Regions from separate parts of the Caballeronia sp. TF1N1 genome, predicted to be linked through region 2. Evidence: riboswitches for the same ligand, from Rfam matches in the RefSeq annotation. Region 2 holds a riboswitch; the other holds the start of a gene.

Region 1 (8,420 bases), on a different contig from region 2:
GGCGTCGTGCTGTTCGAACGCACGCGGCGCACGGTCGAACTGACGCCGGTTGGCCGCGATCTGTTGCCCGAGGTGCGCCGCCTGCTTGCCGCCGCCGACGCCTTGCGTCCGCTCGCGCAGTCGCTTTCGCGCGGCGAGGCGGGCGTGCTCTCGCTCGCGTTCGTCTCCACGGCGGATTACGGCCTTTTGCCAGCGTTACTGCGCGAATTCAATGCGCGTTATCCAGGCGTGCGTCTGCAACTCACGGAAGCCACCAGCGACGTTCAGATAGACGAACTCGTGGCCGGCCGTATCGATGCCGGTCTCGTGATTCCGCCGCTGCCGCCGCGTCACGCCATGACGCTTTCGTATCTGCCGATTGCGCGCGAGCCGCTCGTCATCGCCATGTCGACGGATGCCGCGCAGGAACTCGGGCAGGGCGCCGCCGAATGGACCGAGACGCCCGTCGATCTGCACGACTTGGCCAGCGCGCCGCTCGTCGTCTTTCCAAGGCGTCTCGCGCCGGGTTTGTATGACATCATTATGGGCTGCTACGGCGCGGCAGGTTTGACGCCGCGCATCGGACAAGAGGCGATACAGATGCAGACCATCGTGAGCCTCGTGTCCGCCGGCATGGGCGTCGCGCTCGTGCCGCAGTCGGTGCGGCATCTGCGGCGCACGGGCGTGGTGTATCGCCCGTTGCGGGAACCGGGGCCCGTGGTCGAAACCGGGCTCGTGTGGCGCGCGGCCGAAGTGAGTCCGGTGTTGAGCCGGCTCATCGAGATCGTGCGCGCGCAGGCTGCTGCCGTCGTTGCCGTATGATTCGCCTTTGAAGTTCGCCTGGCTCTTCCATTACACGATGCTCATACATCCCAATTTCGATCCCGTCGCGATCCATCTCGGACCGCTCGCCGTGCGCTGGTACGGCCTCATGTATCTCGTTGCGTTCATTTCGGCCATTGCCATCGGCAGATTGCGTCTGCGCTTGCCGCATGTCGCCGCGCAAGGCTGGACCGTCAAGGACATCGACGACATGCTGTTTTACGGCGTACTCGGAACGATTCTCGGCGGCCGCATTGGCTATGTGGTGTTCTACAAGGCGAGTTATTACTTCGCGCATCCGCTCGATATCTTCAAGGTGTGGGAAGGCGGCATGTCGTTTCACGGCGGCTTTCTCGGCGTGACGCTCGCGATGGTCTTGTTCGCGTTTCAGCGCAAGCGCACGTGGCTGCAGGTGACGGATTTTGTCGCGCCGATGGTGCCGCTCGGACTGGCGGCGGGGCGTCTCGGCAACTTCATCAACGGTGAGTTATGGGGCCGCGTGACCGACCCGGCCGCGCCCTGGGCCATGCTCTTCCAAAACTCCACCAACGACGACGCCATCTGGCTCGCGAAGCATCCGCAGTTCGATGCGCAATACAATCTCTCGGAGATTTTCTCGCGCTATCACATGCTGCCGCGCCATCCGTCGCAGTTGTATGAAATCGCGCTGGAAGGGCTCGTGCTGTTTGCGGTGATCTACCTCTTCGCGCGCAAACCGCGGCCGGTGGGCGCAGTGTCGGCGTTGTTTCTGATCGGTTATGGACTCGCGCGCTTCACGGTGGAATTCGCGCGCGAGCCGGATGATTATCTCGGACTCCTCGCGCTCGGCTTTTCGATGGGCCAATGGCTCTCGCTGCCAATGATCGTCGCGGGCATCGTCATGATGGTGTGGGCGTACAAACGTCAGAAACGCGTGTCCGGCAACGCGGCGTAAATCACGCCGCGTTCTCCGGCACAGCAGTTATCGCCCCATTTGCACCGAACCCGACACGTCGACGGTCACCGTCGTCGTGCCGGCTTCGAGCGCCATCGGCGCGCCGACCTTCGCGTCCGCGCCAAGCGAGCGGGCCTGCATCATCATCACCGGGCGCGGACCCGCGCCGCTGTGGCCCACGTTCACTTCGCGGATCGTGAAGTTGGCGTAACCGAACGCCTGACTCGCGGCCTGCGCTTCCTTGCGGAACGACTCGATGGCCTGAGTCGAGAGCTTCTGCTCGGCGGCGCGCTGCGCTTCGGGCGACAGCGAGAACGCGACGCTGCCGACTTGCATGGCGTTACTCATCTTGCCCGCGAGCTTGGACGCCGCCGCGAAGTCGTGCGATTCCAGCACGACCTCCGTGCGGCCGCGCCACGCGGAGATCTTGCCGTCGCGATCCGTGCTCGGATAAACCGTGAACGAGCCGCTTTTCGCGGTCACGTTGTCGACGCCTTTTGCTTCGCGCAATGCGGCTTCGGCGCGCTGATTGAGCGTGGTGGTGAGCGACGATGGATCGGCCGCTTCCTGCTCGTAGAACAGCGTGATGTTGACGACATCTTGCGGCACTTGCGCGCTGGCTTGCGCGGATAGCGAAAGCACGCCGGATGGCTGCGGATTGGTAATTACCGTCTGAGCGGCGGCCGAAAGCGGAAGCGTGAGCGCGGCGCTCGACATCGCGACGAAGGCGAGGGCGGCGGCGGTTTTCTTGTCGATCATCTAAGGACTCCGAGTGCAAGAGCATCGCGTGATTCGCGACCGCACTTAGGCGCTTCGTTCGTTCCCTTAGTTCCCTTGAACGATTCGCGCGCCCTAGACCAGACGCTCGGTTATGAAGCGCCACTGCGCCTCGGTCACGGGCGTGATCGACAGCCGATTACCGCGCGCGAGCACTTGCATGTCGGCGAGTTCCGCGTGTTCGCGCAATGTCGCGAGCGGAATCAACAGCGTCTTCTTGACGAAGCGCACATCGACGAGCATCCAGCGCGGCGTCTCCTGCGTGGACTTGGCGTCGAAGTACGGGCTTTTGGCGTCGAACTGAGTGGGATCGGGATAGGCCGTAGAACAGACTTTGGCGATGCCCGCAATGCCCGGCTCCGGGCAACTCGAATGATAGAAGAGCACGCCGTCGCCGACTTGCATCTGGTCGCGCATGAAGTTGCGCGCCTGATAGTTGCGCACGCCCGTCCACGGGAGGGTTTTCTTCGGCGCGTGCGCGAGATGATCGATGCTCGCTTCGTCCGGTTCGGACTTCATCAGCCAGTAGCGCATGATGGATTCGGCAACGGGGTTTTAAAACGGGCTCGACAAAAGCAAACGGCATCGGTATGAACCGATGCCGCTGGAGTAGGGTCCCCACCTCGGCCGCTAGGCCGGCATCCTGAACCTGGGTTCAAGATTGGTCGCAGTAAGCAACACTTCGGGTACATCAGACAGAGTGACGCGCGCGCCCGTGCTGCAAGTTTCCACAACCGTGCCAATGTAGCATTGGTTCAAGGAATATATGACCTTGGCGAACCAGGCAGGGAGTAGTCACTCTACACCAATCGAATGTCTAATGCAGCCTCTCGACACCAATTGCGCAGTTTCTTTTTTCGATTGACATCGCGCGACCGATTAGCGTTCGCCAAGGAGCGGCGTGGCGGCACTTCGGTCACTGCACTTCATACTGCGCGATGACAGCACCAAGCTGTTCGTTCATGGAGTGCATCGTGCGGCGAATTTCCTCGGCGGGGAAGGCCTCGCCATGACGCACGCTTTCTTGCAGCCTCAGCAATTCGGAAGCGAGTGAAAGCGCGGCCATCACCGCGATGCGGTCTTGCCCGCGCACGTTGCTTGCATTGCGCACCTTGTTCATCTCGGCGTCGACCCGTGCCACCGCTTCCCGCAGCGCGCCTTCGGTTTCCGGCGAACAGGCGAGGCGATATTGCTGGCCGAGAATGGATACTTCGATCTGCGTGGTCGTCATGCCTTCTCTCCGTGATGATGCTCGCTGTGCTCTCCCGCGTGCGCATGCTCGTGCGCGGCTTGCACATCGTGAGAACGGGCATCGAGGAGATCGAGCTGATTTTCCGTCTCGGCATGATTCGCGGACTTGCCGCGCGGCAACTTTTCGAGAATCGCGTTCAGGCGGACCTGCGCGTCGTCGATCTTGGCCGAGAGGGAATCGCGTTCGGCTTGGAGCGTGTCGCGCTCTTCGCGCATTTGCACGAGCTCTGCCTGCACGTTCGCGTAGTCGCTACGCAGTTGTTCGATTTGTGCTTCAAGCGCGAGACGCGCCTGATTGTGCCGCTCGCTGATCTGGATCAGCCGGCCGATATTTCCTGACAGTGATTCGAGTTCGTTGAGCATGTGCTGCGTCCTCTAAAGACCTCGCATTCTAGCGCGGTTCAACGGAGCTTCCGATAATTGTCTCGTTTCGAGACGTAACAGCACGCGATCATGCGTGCATCGCGATGCATTCGTGTGTGGAAAGCGCGGGCGCTGCCGATGTGTTGCGACGGCGGGTTCTAGTTGGTTCGTCGTGAGCCGTGTGTCTTGCGATGATCGGCCAGGGTCGTTTCTTGACGGTCCTGAATCGCGCTCCTACACTTGCCGCACTTTTGGTGCTCGCGTCCGCATTTCTTTTGCGGGCGCAGTCAAACGGGAAACAGGAAGCGGCGCCGCCAAGGCCACGCCAACCTGTGCTGCCCCCGCAACGGTAAGCGACCGCAACGCAAGTTGCAAGTCGTCCCTTGCGCGTTTTTCGCCGCGCCGTCGTGTGAGTTTGCTTGCGAGTCTGTCTGATTCGCAAGAATCCGCCGCTCGACGCAGGCAAGGCGAAGAACGTGTCGATGCCACTGCGCTTCATGCGTGGGAAGGCGGGACGGTGTGTCGCCAGCCCGGATACCGGCCAACTGTTCAGCGCGTTCGTCTGTTCGCATTCGAGCGCGCTCGTCGCGCATTGGCCTTGCGGGGAGCGAGGTCGCGCCAGCCTACGCATGGGAACATTTCACGCATGGTATCGCCACTTGCCCGACACGCGGGCAGACGCAAAACGATCGAACGCGCTGCGCTCGTCGCCCTCAACACATGGCTGCTCGCTCATGAAGCGCTCGCGGACGAAGCCTCGCAACCGCCGCTCGCGCCCGTCGTCGTGACCGCGACGCGCACCGCGCAACCTCTCGCCGATACGATCGCGCAGACTTCGCTCTTCGACGCCCAGGATATCGCCGATAGCAATGCCTACGACGCGCTCGGCGTCATCGGTCTTGCGCCCGGCGTGCAGGTGACGCGCAATGGCGGCCCGGGAGCGAATGCAAGCGCGTTCATACGCGGCGCGTCCTCGACGCAATCGCTCGTTTTGATCGACGGCGTGCGTGTGGAGTCCGCATCGCTCGGCTCGGCGCAGCTTGCGCAGATCATGCCGGATCAGATCGACCGCATCGAAGTCGTGAACGGCAACGTGTCGGCGCTGTACGGCTCGGGCGCGATCGGCGGCGTCGTGCAGATCTTCACGAAAGACGGCGAGGCGCATCCGCCGCGCTTCTACTTCGAGACGGAATACGGCAGCTATCACACGCAGCGGCAAGCGGCGGGCGTTTCCGGCGCGCTCGATAGAGAAGGCCGCACGACCTTCAGCTTCAACGTATCGCGCGAGAAGACCGATGGTTTCTCGTCGATCGATCCCGCGCTCGCGCCCAACGCCAATCCGAACGCGAACGGTTATCTGAACGAAAGCATCGCGGCCACGCTGCGCCACAAGTTCGGCGACAAATGGGACGCGGGCGTGCGCTTCTATCAGTCGAACGGCATCGACAGTTTCGACGATGCCTACGGCTTGCCCGGCGATCTCAACGATTCGCACAGTCGCGTGCGGTCGACATCGGTGTTTGCGAACGGCCGTATCACGGACCAGTGGACCACGCATTTCACGGTCGCGCAGGGACAGGACCGCGCGAACATCGAGCAGAACGGCATCTATACGAGCCGCTTCAATTCCGAGGATCGCCAGTATCTGTGGCAGAACGACTTTCGCCTGACGGAGGCGCACAAGCTCCTGTTCGGTTACGAGCATCTCGACCAGACGCTCGATTCGGATCAGTTCAGCGCGCCGGATCGTCACGTGAATTCGGTGTACGCGGGCTATGTGGGACGCTTCGGTCCGAGCGAAGTGCAGGCCAATCTGCGCCACGACCAGTATTCCGATTTCGGCGGCGCGAACAGCTACTATCTGGGCTATGCGTACAACATCGACACGCACTGGCGCGCGAGCGCGAGTTACGCGGCGTCGTTCCGCGCGCCGAGCTTCGACGATCTCTACTATCCGTTCAGCGGCAATCCGTCCATTCAGCCCGAGCGCAGTCATTCGGTGGAAGCGGCGCTGCAGTACGCATCGGACCAAGTGGGCGTGCTGCGCGTGACGGCGTTTCAGACGCGCTATTCGAATCTGATCGATTACGTATCGGACGGCAGCGGCTTCTATATCGCGCAGAACGTCGGACGCGCGAAGGTGCAGGGCGTCGAGGGATCGTGGGCAGGGCATGTCGGCGCCACTGATTTGCGCGCGGGCGTGACGTTCCAGAATCCCGTCGATGAAACCGGCAATCAGGACCTGACGCGCCGTGCGCGGCGTTTCGCGAGTTTCAGCGCGCATCGCTCGATAGGAAGCTGGCGCGTGGGTGGCGAGTGGATCGTGAGCGGTGCGCGCAGCGATTACGATTCGACGCTCGCGGGCTATGGCGTCGTGAATCTGTCGGCGCGCTATGACATCACGAAGTCGTGGTACGTGAGCGCGCGTGTCGACAACCTCTTCGACCGGAACTATGAACTGGCTTATTCGTACAACACGCCGAGGCGCGGCGCTTATGTCACGCTCGGCTGGCGCCCGTCGTGAGCGACACCGTTGACCTGCGCCGCGCGATGAACGCGAAACGCGCGTTAGGCATCTGGGCTGCGCTCGGGCTTGCCGCGTTGCTTGTGTTCATGGCGTCGCTCGCGCTCGGCAGCGTCGCGTTGCCCTTGCCGCGCGCCATCGCGGCGTTGCTGCACGCGCATGCGGCCGCGCCCGATATCGCCGATGACATCGTGCTCACCTTGCGTTTGCCGCGCGCGCTTGCGGGTTTCGCTTCGGGCGCCTTGCTCGCGCTTTCCGGCGCGCTGCTGCAAGTGCTGTTGCGCAATCCGCTGGCCGAGCCGTACGTGCTCGGCGTATCCGGCGGCGCAGCGACCTTCGCGCTCACGGCGATGCTCGCGTCGCTGCCGTGGTGGGGCATCGATCTGGCGGCGTGCGCGGGCGCGTTCGCATCCATCGTGCTGGTGCTCGGACTCGCGCGACGCGACCTGTGGCACGGCGACCGCGATGCCTCGCCGCGTCTTCTGCTGACAGGGGTCGTGATAGCGGCGGGCTGGGGCGCGCTCATCACGTTGATCCTCAGCATTGCGCCGGAGAATCGCTTGCGCGGGATGATCTTCTGGCTGACGGGCGACCTGAACGGCGCAGCGACGCCGTGGCCCGCGCTGATCGCGCTCGTCGTCGCGATGATCGTCGTCGTGCCGCTCGCGCCGCAACTCAACGTGCTGTTGCGTGGCGATACGGCCGCGCGTTCGCTCGGCGTGCCTGTCTCGCGCGTGCGGCTGTCGGTGTATCTCGTCGCATCGCTTGCGGCAGCGGCGGCTGTCACGACGGCGGGCACCATCGGCTTCGTTGGGCTCGTCGTGCCGCATTTATTACGGCTCGCGTTCGGCAACGATCAGCGCATGCTCGTGCCGGCGTCGGCGCTAGCAGGCGGCCTCGCGGTAATGAGCGCCGATCTCGTCGCGCGCACGGCGATCGCGCCCGCGCAATTGCCGGTGGGCGTGGTGACCGCACTCGTCGGCGTGCCGATGTTCCTGTGGATGCTGCTGGCGAGACCGCGATGACCCTGCATATCGAACACGTCAGCTTGCGCGCGGGCGCACGCACGCTCGTGGAAGACCTCACACAAAGTATCGGCGCGGGCGAGATGTGGTGCATAGCCGGGCCGAACGGCGCGGGCAAAACCACGCTCATTGGCGTGCTCGCGGGTTTGACAAAGCCGGCCAAAGGCGCGATATCGCTCGATGGCCGCGCACTCGCGTCCTGGCGCGCGGCGGATCTCGCACGCGCGCGCTCGCTGATGCCGCAAAGCTCGCACGATGCCTTCAGCGCGACCGTACTCGACACCGTGCTGCTGAACCGCTTTCCGTATGTCACGGGCTGGGGCTGGGAGAGCGCCGAAGACCGCGCTGCCGCGCATGCCGCGCTCGATGCGCTCGGTCTTCTATCGTTCGCCTCGCGCGATGTCCTGACATTGTCGGGCGGCGAACGGCAACGCGTGACGCTCGCCGCCGTGCTGTGCCAAAACACACCGCTCTTGCTGCTCGACGAACCGCTCGCGCATCTGGACCTGCATCATCAAATCGATTGTCTGCACGTACTGGCCGACGCCGCGCGCAAGTCCGGCCGCACGGTGATTTTCTCGTGTCACGATCTCAATCTCGCGCGGCGCTTTTCGACGCACGCGCTTTTGCTCGATGGCAAGGGCGGCGCGCACGCCGGTCTCGTCGCGGACGTGCTCACGCCTGAACGCGCGAGCGCCGCGTTCGGCTATCCGCTAGCCTTGATTCGCGATGGCGAGCACGAAGC
Region 2 (8,420 bases):
GCGCGATGCCTTCGCCGCGCGCCAGCTTAAGCGCCTCCTGACTCGTGTTGGCCGCGCGAATCGCGTGCTGCAACGCGATGCTCGCGCCAGCATCGGCGGCCCAGGTGGCGAGAAGCGGCAAGTCGATACTCGACGTGCGGCTGTGCAGATCCATATGTCCCGCCGCAAGCTTGCTGAGTTTGCCGAAGCCGCCGCAAACACTAAGTTTTTCGACCGGCGCGCGACGCAAGTGCTTCAAAACCGCACCCGCGAAATCGCCCATTTCGATGAGCGCCATATCCGGCAAGCCGTAACGCGCGCGCATGGCGTCCTCGCTCTGATTGCCGGTGCACGCCGCGATATGTTGCACGCCATTGGCGCGCGCGACATCGATCCCCTGATGGATCGACGCGATATAAGCCGCACACGAAAACGGCCGGACTATGCCGGTGGTACCGAGTATCGACAGTCCGCCGATAATGCCGAGCCGCGGATTCATCGTCTTGAGCGCAAGCGCCTCGCCATTCTCCACGCCGATGCTCACGTCGAAACCGCCCGCATAACCCGCTTGCGTGGCGAGTGCTTCGAGATGCTCGCTCATCATTTTGCGGGGAACGGGGTTGATGGCCGGCTCGCCGATCGGCAACGCAAGGCCCGCGCGCGTCACGGTGCCAACGCCCGGCCCCGCATGAAAGCGTACGCCATGCCGCGCCGCAAGCCGCACGCGAGCTATGACGAGCGCGCCATGCGTGACATCGGGATCGTCGCCGGCATCCTTGATGACGCCCGCTTCCGCTGCATCGCCGGCAAGACGGCAGAACGCGAGCGGCATGGTCACGGACTGGCCCTTCGGCAGCACGATCTCCGCGCGCTCGCTCGGCTCGCCGAGCAACAAAAGGCGCGCGGCCGCGAGACTCGTCACGGTCGCGCAGCTTCCCGTCGTGTAGCCGCTTCTGAGCGGCGCGGACTGTTCGGGCGTTTCGTCACGCATCGGGATGGTCATTCGCCGGCGAGCTCATGGCTTCTTCGCGTGCAGAAGCGTGATCGGCAGCGCTTGCCGCCATGTATCGAAACTGCCGAGCGGCTCGGCCCGTGCGATGCCGATCCGCGTCAGCTCGCCGCCATGCTCCGCGCGCCATGCAACGAGCGCCGCTTCGCTCTGCAAGGTCACGGCGTTGACGATCAGCCGACCGCCCTGCCGCACGCGCGCCCAGCACGCATCGAGGAGACCCGGCACGGTCACGCCGCCGCCGATGAACACGGCATCCGGCGCGCTCAAACCGTCGAGCGCGCCGGGCGCCTCGCCCTTGACGAGTTGCAGCGCAGGCACGCCGAGCGCATCGCGGTTATGTTCGATGAGACGCTGCCGCCCTTCGTTCGCTTCGATTGCAATCGCGCGGCAAGCGGGATGCGCGCGCATCCACTCGATACCGATGGACCCGCAACCCGCGCCGACATCCCACAGCAATTCGCCCGGTTGCGGCGCGAGACGTGCGAGCGTCACGGCGCGTACATCGCGCTTGGTGAGCTGGCCGTCGTGCCGATACGCGTCGTCGGCAAGACCCGGCGTGAGCGATGGCCCCGCGTGGCCCGCATGCGTGCGGCATTCGATCGCCATGAGATTGAGCGCCGCCACGCGTGGCTCGCGCCAGTCGTCCGCACGTTCGTCGAACCGGCGTTCGTTCGCGCCGCCCAGATGCTCGAACACCGTCACGCGGCTCGCGCCGAAACCATGCAGCGTGAGAAGCTGCGTGACGGCGGCGGGTGTTGCGCCATCGGCGCTCAGGACGAGCAGACGTCCGCCGCGAAACACATGCGCGAGCAGGGACGCCACCGGCCGCCCGACGAGCGACACGCATTGCGCGTCCTGCAACGGCCAGCCCAAGCGCGCCGCCGCCAGCGACAGCGACGAAGGCGCGGGCATGACGCGCATTTCTTCCGCGGATAATTCGCGCGCAAGCGTGGCGCCGACGCCGAAGAACATGGGGTCGCCGCTCGCAAGCACGCATGTTTGGACGCCGCGCTCGGCGAGCACGGCATCGACGGAAAACGGGCTTGGCCATGGCACGCGGCGCGCCGCGATACGCGCCGGCAGAAACGCGAGGTGACGTTCGCCGCCGTGGATCGACCGTGCTTCGAAGAGCGCGCGCCGCGCCTCGCGGCCAAGCCCATGCCAGCCGTCCTCGCCGATACCCACGACGGTCAGCCAGTTCGACATGTGCGGCCTCCTACGGGCGAATCCCGCGTTTGAAGCACCCGCGCAAGGCGGGAAGCGGTCTGATGGTCGATAAAAGCGGGCATAATAGCGCGTTCGTCGGTGCCTGAAGGGTTCGATCGGTATCGAGCCTCATGGCCTAACAGGGAACACAGCAAAACTGTGGCTGCCCCCGCAATTGTACGCAGCGAGTCCGCGCTCCACTGCCACTGGTTTTTACCGGGAAGGCTAGCGCGAATGTCGACCTGCCAGCCAAGAGACCTGCCGACGTAAGCATTCACTGCTATTCAACGCTATTCAACGCAATTGCGCGAAGCCTGCCGGGCGGGGTGTACCGGTTCGCAACTTAAGCGCTTGAGCATACGGTCGAGCTTTTGGAATCGTTCTTGCCGCCTCGGTCTTCGGCCTGTCCCGGCCTCATGCGTATCGTGCCCGCACGCGATGGCGCCCTTGCGCGCGTGCGTCTTGCCGGTGGCGAGTTGCGTCGCGAAGCCGCGCATGCCGTGGCGCACGCCGCCGAGCGCTGCGGTTCCGGCACGATCGAAGTGACCAATCGCGCCAATCTGCAACTGCGCGGCATTCGCGACGATGCCCACGCGGAACTCATCGACATCGTGCTCGCGGCGGGCCTCGGTCCGACCACGGCCGGCGCCGACGATATCCGCAATGTCATGCTGAGTCCGCTTGCGAGGACGGGAACGCGTGCGCTTGCAGCGGATATCGTCGAAAGCATGCAGGCCAATGCCGCGTTGCACGCGTTGTCGCCGAAGTTCGCGTTGCAGATCGACGATGGCGAAACGCTTGCGATGCTCGATCATCCGCACGATCTTTGGCTTTCAGCGCTGGACAATGGCGCGCGCTTCGCATTCGGCTTTGCAGGATCGATGCCGCATCGTGAGGAACATGCGCCTGCCTCGGGCGCGATCGCCCGTGACGACGCGAAGCGCTTCATCCTGGCCGTGCTGCAGGCGTTTTTAGCGCTGGCATCGGTGCAAGAACACCGCATGCGCGATGTGCTCGCACGCGTTGGAATAGCGGGCTTTCTCCATGCCCTCGACTTCGAAACACAGCACGACGCCGCTCTTCAGACATGGCGTCGCGCGCCTTCCGATGCAACGTTACGACTCGGCGCGCGTGCGGACTATGTCGGCGCGCAAGCGCCGCTCGGCCGCCTCGATGCTAATACGCTTCACGCAATCGCCGATCTCGCCGAAGAACGCGTCGTGATGACGCCCTGGCAAAGTGTGTTGCTGCCGGACGTGCACGCGAATCGCATGACGCATGTCGTCGACGCCCTTCGCGCGCTTGGCCTCGCCACCGATCCACGCGATCCGTTCGCGCGTCTGATCGCATGCGCGGGTTCTTCGGGCTGCGCGAAAAGCCGTGCCGATACGAAAGCGGACGCGCATCGATTAGCCGCCTTGCTGCCCGAGCATGCGCACGCGCATCTGAGCGGCTGCGAGCGCTTTTGTGCGGCGGCGCATCCCGTCGAAAACACGCTCGTTGCCGTTGCGCCCGGCCGCTACGACGTGCTTCGAGGCACACACGTGATCGCCCATAACCTCCTCATCGAAGAGGCGGCCGCATGGCTCGCCCGGAGTCATGCCGATGTCTGACTATATCCGCGACGGTGCGGAGATTTACCGGCAATCGTTCGCGACGATTCGCGCCGAAGCCAACCTCGCCGCCATTCCCGCCAACCTCGAAAAGCTCGCCGTGCGGCTGATTCATGCGTGCGGCATGATCGATATCGTCGATGACCTGCGCTTCTCGTGCGATGCCGGTATCGCGGGCCGTGAAGCGCTCGTGAGCGGCGCGCCCATTCTCTGCGATGCGCGCATGGTCGCCGAAGGCATCACGCGCGCGCGCCTTCCCGCGAATAATCGCGTGATCTGCACGCTCGGCGATGCCTCCGTGCCGGAACGCGCCCGTGCGATGCACAACACGCGCTCCGCTGCCGCAGTCGAACTCTGGCGGCCTGATCTTGCGGGTGCGATCGTCGCAATCGGCAATGCGCCCACCGCGCTCTTTCATCTACTCGACATGATCGACGACGGCGCACCGAAGCCCGCGCTCATCCTCGGCTTTCCAGTGGGCTTTATCGGCGCGGCGGAATCGAAAGCCATGCTTGCCGCCGACAGCCGTGGCATTCCTTTCGTCGCGTTGCTCGGACGACGCGGCGGCAGCGCGATGGCGGCGGCCGCCGTGAATGCGCTCGCATCGGAGGCCGAGTGATGAGCGGAAGACTCCATGGTCTGGGCGTCGGTCCGGGCGATCCCGATCTCATCACGGTGAAGGCGTTGAAGCTGCTCAAGGCGGCGCCCGTGGTCGCGTATTTCGTCGCGAAGGGGAAGAAGGGCAACGCGTTCGGCATCATCGAATCTCATCTCGAAGACACGCAGACGCGCTTGCCGCTCGTCTATCCCGTGACGACCGAAGCGCTCGAACCGCCGCTTTGCTACGAGACGATCATCAGCGCGTTCTACGATGAATGCGCGCTCGCCATTGCGGATCATCTCGAAGCCGGCCGCGACGTGGCGGTGATCTGCGAAGGCGATCCGTTCTTCTACGGCTCGTACATGTATCTGCACGATCGCCTTGCCGCGCGCTTCGAGGCAGAAGTCGTGCCCGGCGTCTGTTCGATGCTGGGCGGCGTCGCAGTGCTTGGCGTGCCACTGGTTTATCGTAATCAGAGCCTTGCGGTGCTATCGGGCGTTCTTTCGGAAGCCGAACTAAAACGAAAGCTGGCGACGAGCGATGCCGCCGTCATCATGAAGCTCGGCCGCAACTTCGACAAAGTGCGTCGTGTGCTGGCGGAACTCGGGCTCGACAAACGCGCGTTGTATGTGGAACGCGCGACGATGGCGAATCAACGCATCGTGCCGCTGAACGAAGTCGATCCAATGGCATCGCCCTACTTCTCGCTGTTGGTCGTGCCGGGGACGAAATGGAGCGCATAGACGTAGCGAAGCCGCTTGCCATCGTCGTGCTCGGCAACGGTGCGCTGACTATCGCGCGCAAGATTCAGGCGTGTCGTCCGGGATCGCTCGTTCATGGGCTCGCTAGTCGCGTGAACGTGGACGTCTCCTTCGACGACTTCGGCGCGCACGTGCGGGCACTCTACGCGGCAGGCTCGCCAATCGTCGCGCTGTGTTCAGCAGGCATCGTGATTCGCGCGCTGGCAGCGTCGCTTGCGAATAAAGGCGCGGAGCCGCCGGTGCTCGCCGTCGCGCAGGACGGCAGCGTGGTCGTGCCGCTGCTCGGCGGCATGAGCGGCGTGAACGTGCTTGCGCGTGAAATCGGCCAGATGCTCGGTATCGTACCGGCCATCACGACGAGCGGCGAATTACGCTTCGGTCAATGTCTGCTCGCGCCGCCCGAAGGCTACGTACTGGCGGATATCGAACGCGGCAAGCGCTTCGTGTCCGACTTGCTTGGCGGAGCAACGACGCGCGTGGAAGGCCACGCGCCGTGGCTCGATCAGGCAGCCCTTCCTCGCGCCGACGATGCGTTGCGCGCCATCCGCATCACGCCCGAAAGCGCCCGCGATGAACACAGTCTCGTGATTCATCCACGTTGTGTGATTGCATGGATCGAAGACGACGCGACGAACGGCGAAGTAGCGGAATGCGTACGCAAGGCACTTCAAGCACGAAGCCTCGCGCCGCTCGCACTCGCTGTGCTGGTCGCGCCCACGCACGCAATGACATCGCAACGTCTCGCCGATGCCGCGCAAGCGCTCGACGTGCCATTGCGTTTCAGCGACGCCCCGCCTTTCGATGTTTCGCACAACGGCGACGTTGCATTGCACGTCGCCAACGCGCCCGTCGATGCGCAGGCGATAGGCCGTGCACGCGGCACGTTGACCGTGATCGGTCTCGGTCCAGGCAGCTCCGAGATGATGACGCCCGCCGCAAAAGCCGCGCTCCATGTCGCAGAAGACGTGCTCGGTTACGAAACCTACGTGCGCATGGCAGGCCCGTTTCGCGCCGATCAACGCGCGCATATGACGGACAATCGCGAAGAGTTGCAGCGCGCGCGACATGCGTTCGAACTGGCAAGCGAGGGACGCAGGGTAGTGGTCGTATCGTCGGGCGATCCGGGTGTGTTCGCCATGGCGGCAGCCGTGCTCGAAGCACTCGACAAGGAAGCAAACGCGTCATGGCATGCCGTGAAACTCGAGATCGTGCCGGGCGTATCGGCGTCGCTTGCCACGGCGGCGCGTGCGGGCGCACCGCTCGGCCATGACTTCTGCGTATTGTCGCTATCGGATAATTTGAAGCCATGGGGCGTCATCGAGAAACGCATAGCGCATGCGGGTCAGGCCGATTTCGTCATGGCGTTCTACAACCCGCTATCGAAGGCACGGCCCTGGCAATTCGATCGCGCGATCGAAATCGTGAAGCAGCATCGCGATGCCAAAACGCCGGTCGTGCTCGGGCGCGATGTGGGACGCGCGGGCGAGACGCTTCGCATCATGACGCTTGGCGAGTTGGACAGCACGATGGTGGACATGCGAACGATGGTGATCGTCGGATCATCGACCACGCGCGTGATCGGCGATGGCGCATGGGTTTATACGCCGCGATGGTATGAATGACACGGGCAGGCTACCGCAAGTCCGCGCTCAGTTCGCTCGCATGAAAGTACTCCGCCGCCCAGCGTAGCGCCAACGTGCTCGCTTGCCCGACTCCGAATTGCCCTTCATCGAAGTCCACCAGCACGACGCGGTCCGCGCACTGCGGCGGCGCGGGCGTCTCGTTCGTGCGGCCATCGGTCAGCACCCACAGCCAGCGACGCTGCGCGGGTCTTCGACGCGCGGCTCGTGCAAGCACGGTCTGCGCACTCGAAAGACCCAACGCCAGCGGCGTGCCACCACCGCCACCGATAGGACTCACCCAGCGCTCGTTCCACCAATGCGCGGCGCCCGGCTGACGACGCACTTCCGCACGCCCGCCACCGAAACATACGAGCGCAATTTCCGCACGCTCGCGATAAGCCCGATCGAACAACGCAATCAACAAGCCCTTGGCACGCGCGAGCCGTTCACCCGTGAGCATCGATCCCGAGCAATCGAGAAGAAAGCAATGCAACGACGCCGCTTCGCCCTGCACACGTCGATAGCGAAGATGCCGTGCATCGAGACGCTCGGCACGTTTCGCGCGTAGCGTCGATATCCAGTCGAGCGTAGTGCTTTCATCGCCTTCGCGACCGGTCATGCGACCGCGTGCCCGCGCTTCACGCCATCGAAGACGATGCTCTTGAGCATCCGCTTCGTGTCTCCGATGGCTCAGGCTTTTTTTGCGGCAAGCGGTCTGACTTGCTTGACCTTCGCCGTGCCTGCTGGCTCGGGCGGCATGTAGCCCCAATCGCTTTCATTCGTGCTGCCGTTATCGCGCGGGGCGGGCCGCTGCGGCGCTTCGCCTTTCGATGCATCGGCCTCGCGTCGTCGATGCTTCAGCACGGCGTCGGCCACGCGATCGACATGAAGCGTCTGCACGTTGCTCGCGCCTTCGAATGCCGCGAGCGCTCTCGCCGCACGCAGCATCACGAGATCGGCGCGCAAGCCGTCCACGTGAGCGGCGATGCAAAGCGCGCTCACGCGCGCATGCACCGCGTCGTCCGGATCGAGCGCGAATAGCACGGCACGTGCTGCATGAATGCGTTCTGCTAGCGCGGACTGTGCATCGGCATGGCGTGCGCAGAATGCTTCAGCATCCATATCGAACGCGAGGCGTGCCTTGACGATCCGTTGCCGCACGCTCGCATCGAAGCAATTGTTCAATTCGACCGCGAGCCCGAAGCGGTCGAGCAATTGCGGACGCAATTCGCCTTCTTCGGGATTCATCGTGCCGATCAATACGAAACGCGCTTCATGCCGATGCGAAATGCCATCGCGCTCGATGACGTTCACGCCGCTTGCCGCGACATCCAGCAACTGATCGACGAGCGGGTTGGGCAGCAGATTCACTTCATCGACATAGAGCACGCCGAGATGCGCTTTTGCAAGCAAGCCCGGCGAAAAGGTCACGCCGCCGTCGCGCAAGGCGCTTTGAATATCGAGCGTACCGATCAACTGCTCTTCGCTTGCGCCGAGCGGCAGCGTGACGAGCCGGCCTTCGGGCAATAGCTCGGCAAGGGCGCGTGCGGCAGTGGACTTCGCCGTTCCGCGTGGGCCGCTGACGAGCACGCCGCCAAGCGCCGGATCGATAGCCGCGAGCAAGAG

The links. A riboswitch is a leader RNA that binds a small molecule or an ion and turns the genes downstream of it on or off. The one in region 2 is predicted to bind cobalamin.
Region 1: it holds a riboswitch for cobalamin, as region 2 does, so the genes downstream of both, LDZ28_RS03080 (TonB-dependent receptor domain-containing protein) here and cobG (precorrin-3B synthase) in region 2, are expected to answer to the same signal.

What each region holds. Positions count from the first base shown of each region.
Region 1 covers NZ_CP084626.1:660,178-668,597, forward strand. Annotated here, with positions in the region: gene LDZ28_RS03045 (LysR family transcriptional regulator) at 1-801, shown strand, start outside; gene lgt (prolipoprotein diacylglyceryl transferase) at 839-1,735, shown strand; gene LDZ28_RS03055 (SIMPL domain-containing protein) at 1,763-2,494, opposite strand; gene LDZ28_RS03060 (EVE domain-containing protein) at 2,588-3,046, opposite strand; RNA gene ssrS (6S RNA) at 3,124-3,306, opposite strand; gene LDZ28_RS03070 (cell division protein ZapA) at 3,429-3,743, opposite strand; gene LDZ28_RS03075 (ATPase) at 3,740-4,126, opposite strand; cobalamin riboswitch at 4,362-4,687, shown strand; gene LDZ28_RS03080 (TonB-dependent receptor domain-containing protein) at 4,773-6,650, shown strand; gene LDZ28_RS03085 (iron ABC transporter permease) at 6,677-7,675, shown strand; gene LDZ28_RS03090 (ABC transporter ATP-binding protein) at 7,672-8,420, shown strand, end outside.
Region 2 covers NZ_CP084627.1:584,166-592,585, reverse strand. Annotated here, with positions in the region: gene LDZ28_RS16715 (cobalt-precorrin-5B (C(1))-methyltransferase) at 1-970, opposite strand, end outside; gene cbiE (precorrin-6y C5,15-methyltransferase (decarboxylating) subunit CbiE) at 995-2,197, opposite strand; cobalamin riboswitch at 2,278-2,478, shown strand; gene cobG (precorrin-3B synthase) at 2,581-3,810, shown strand; gene LDZ28_RS16700 (precorrin-8X methylmutase) at 3,803-4,429, shown strand; gene LDZ28_RS16695 (precorrin-2 C(20)-methyltransferase) at 4,429-5,154, shown strand; gene cobJ (precorrin-3B C(17)-methyltransferase) at 5,142-6,794, shown strand; gene LDZ28_RS16685 (VWA domain-containing protein) at 6,805-7,413, opposite strand; gene LDZ28_RS16680 (ATP-binding protein) at 7,485-8,420, opposite strand, start outside.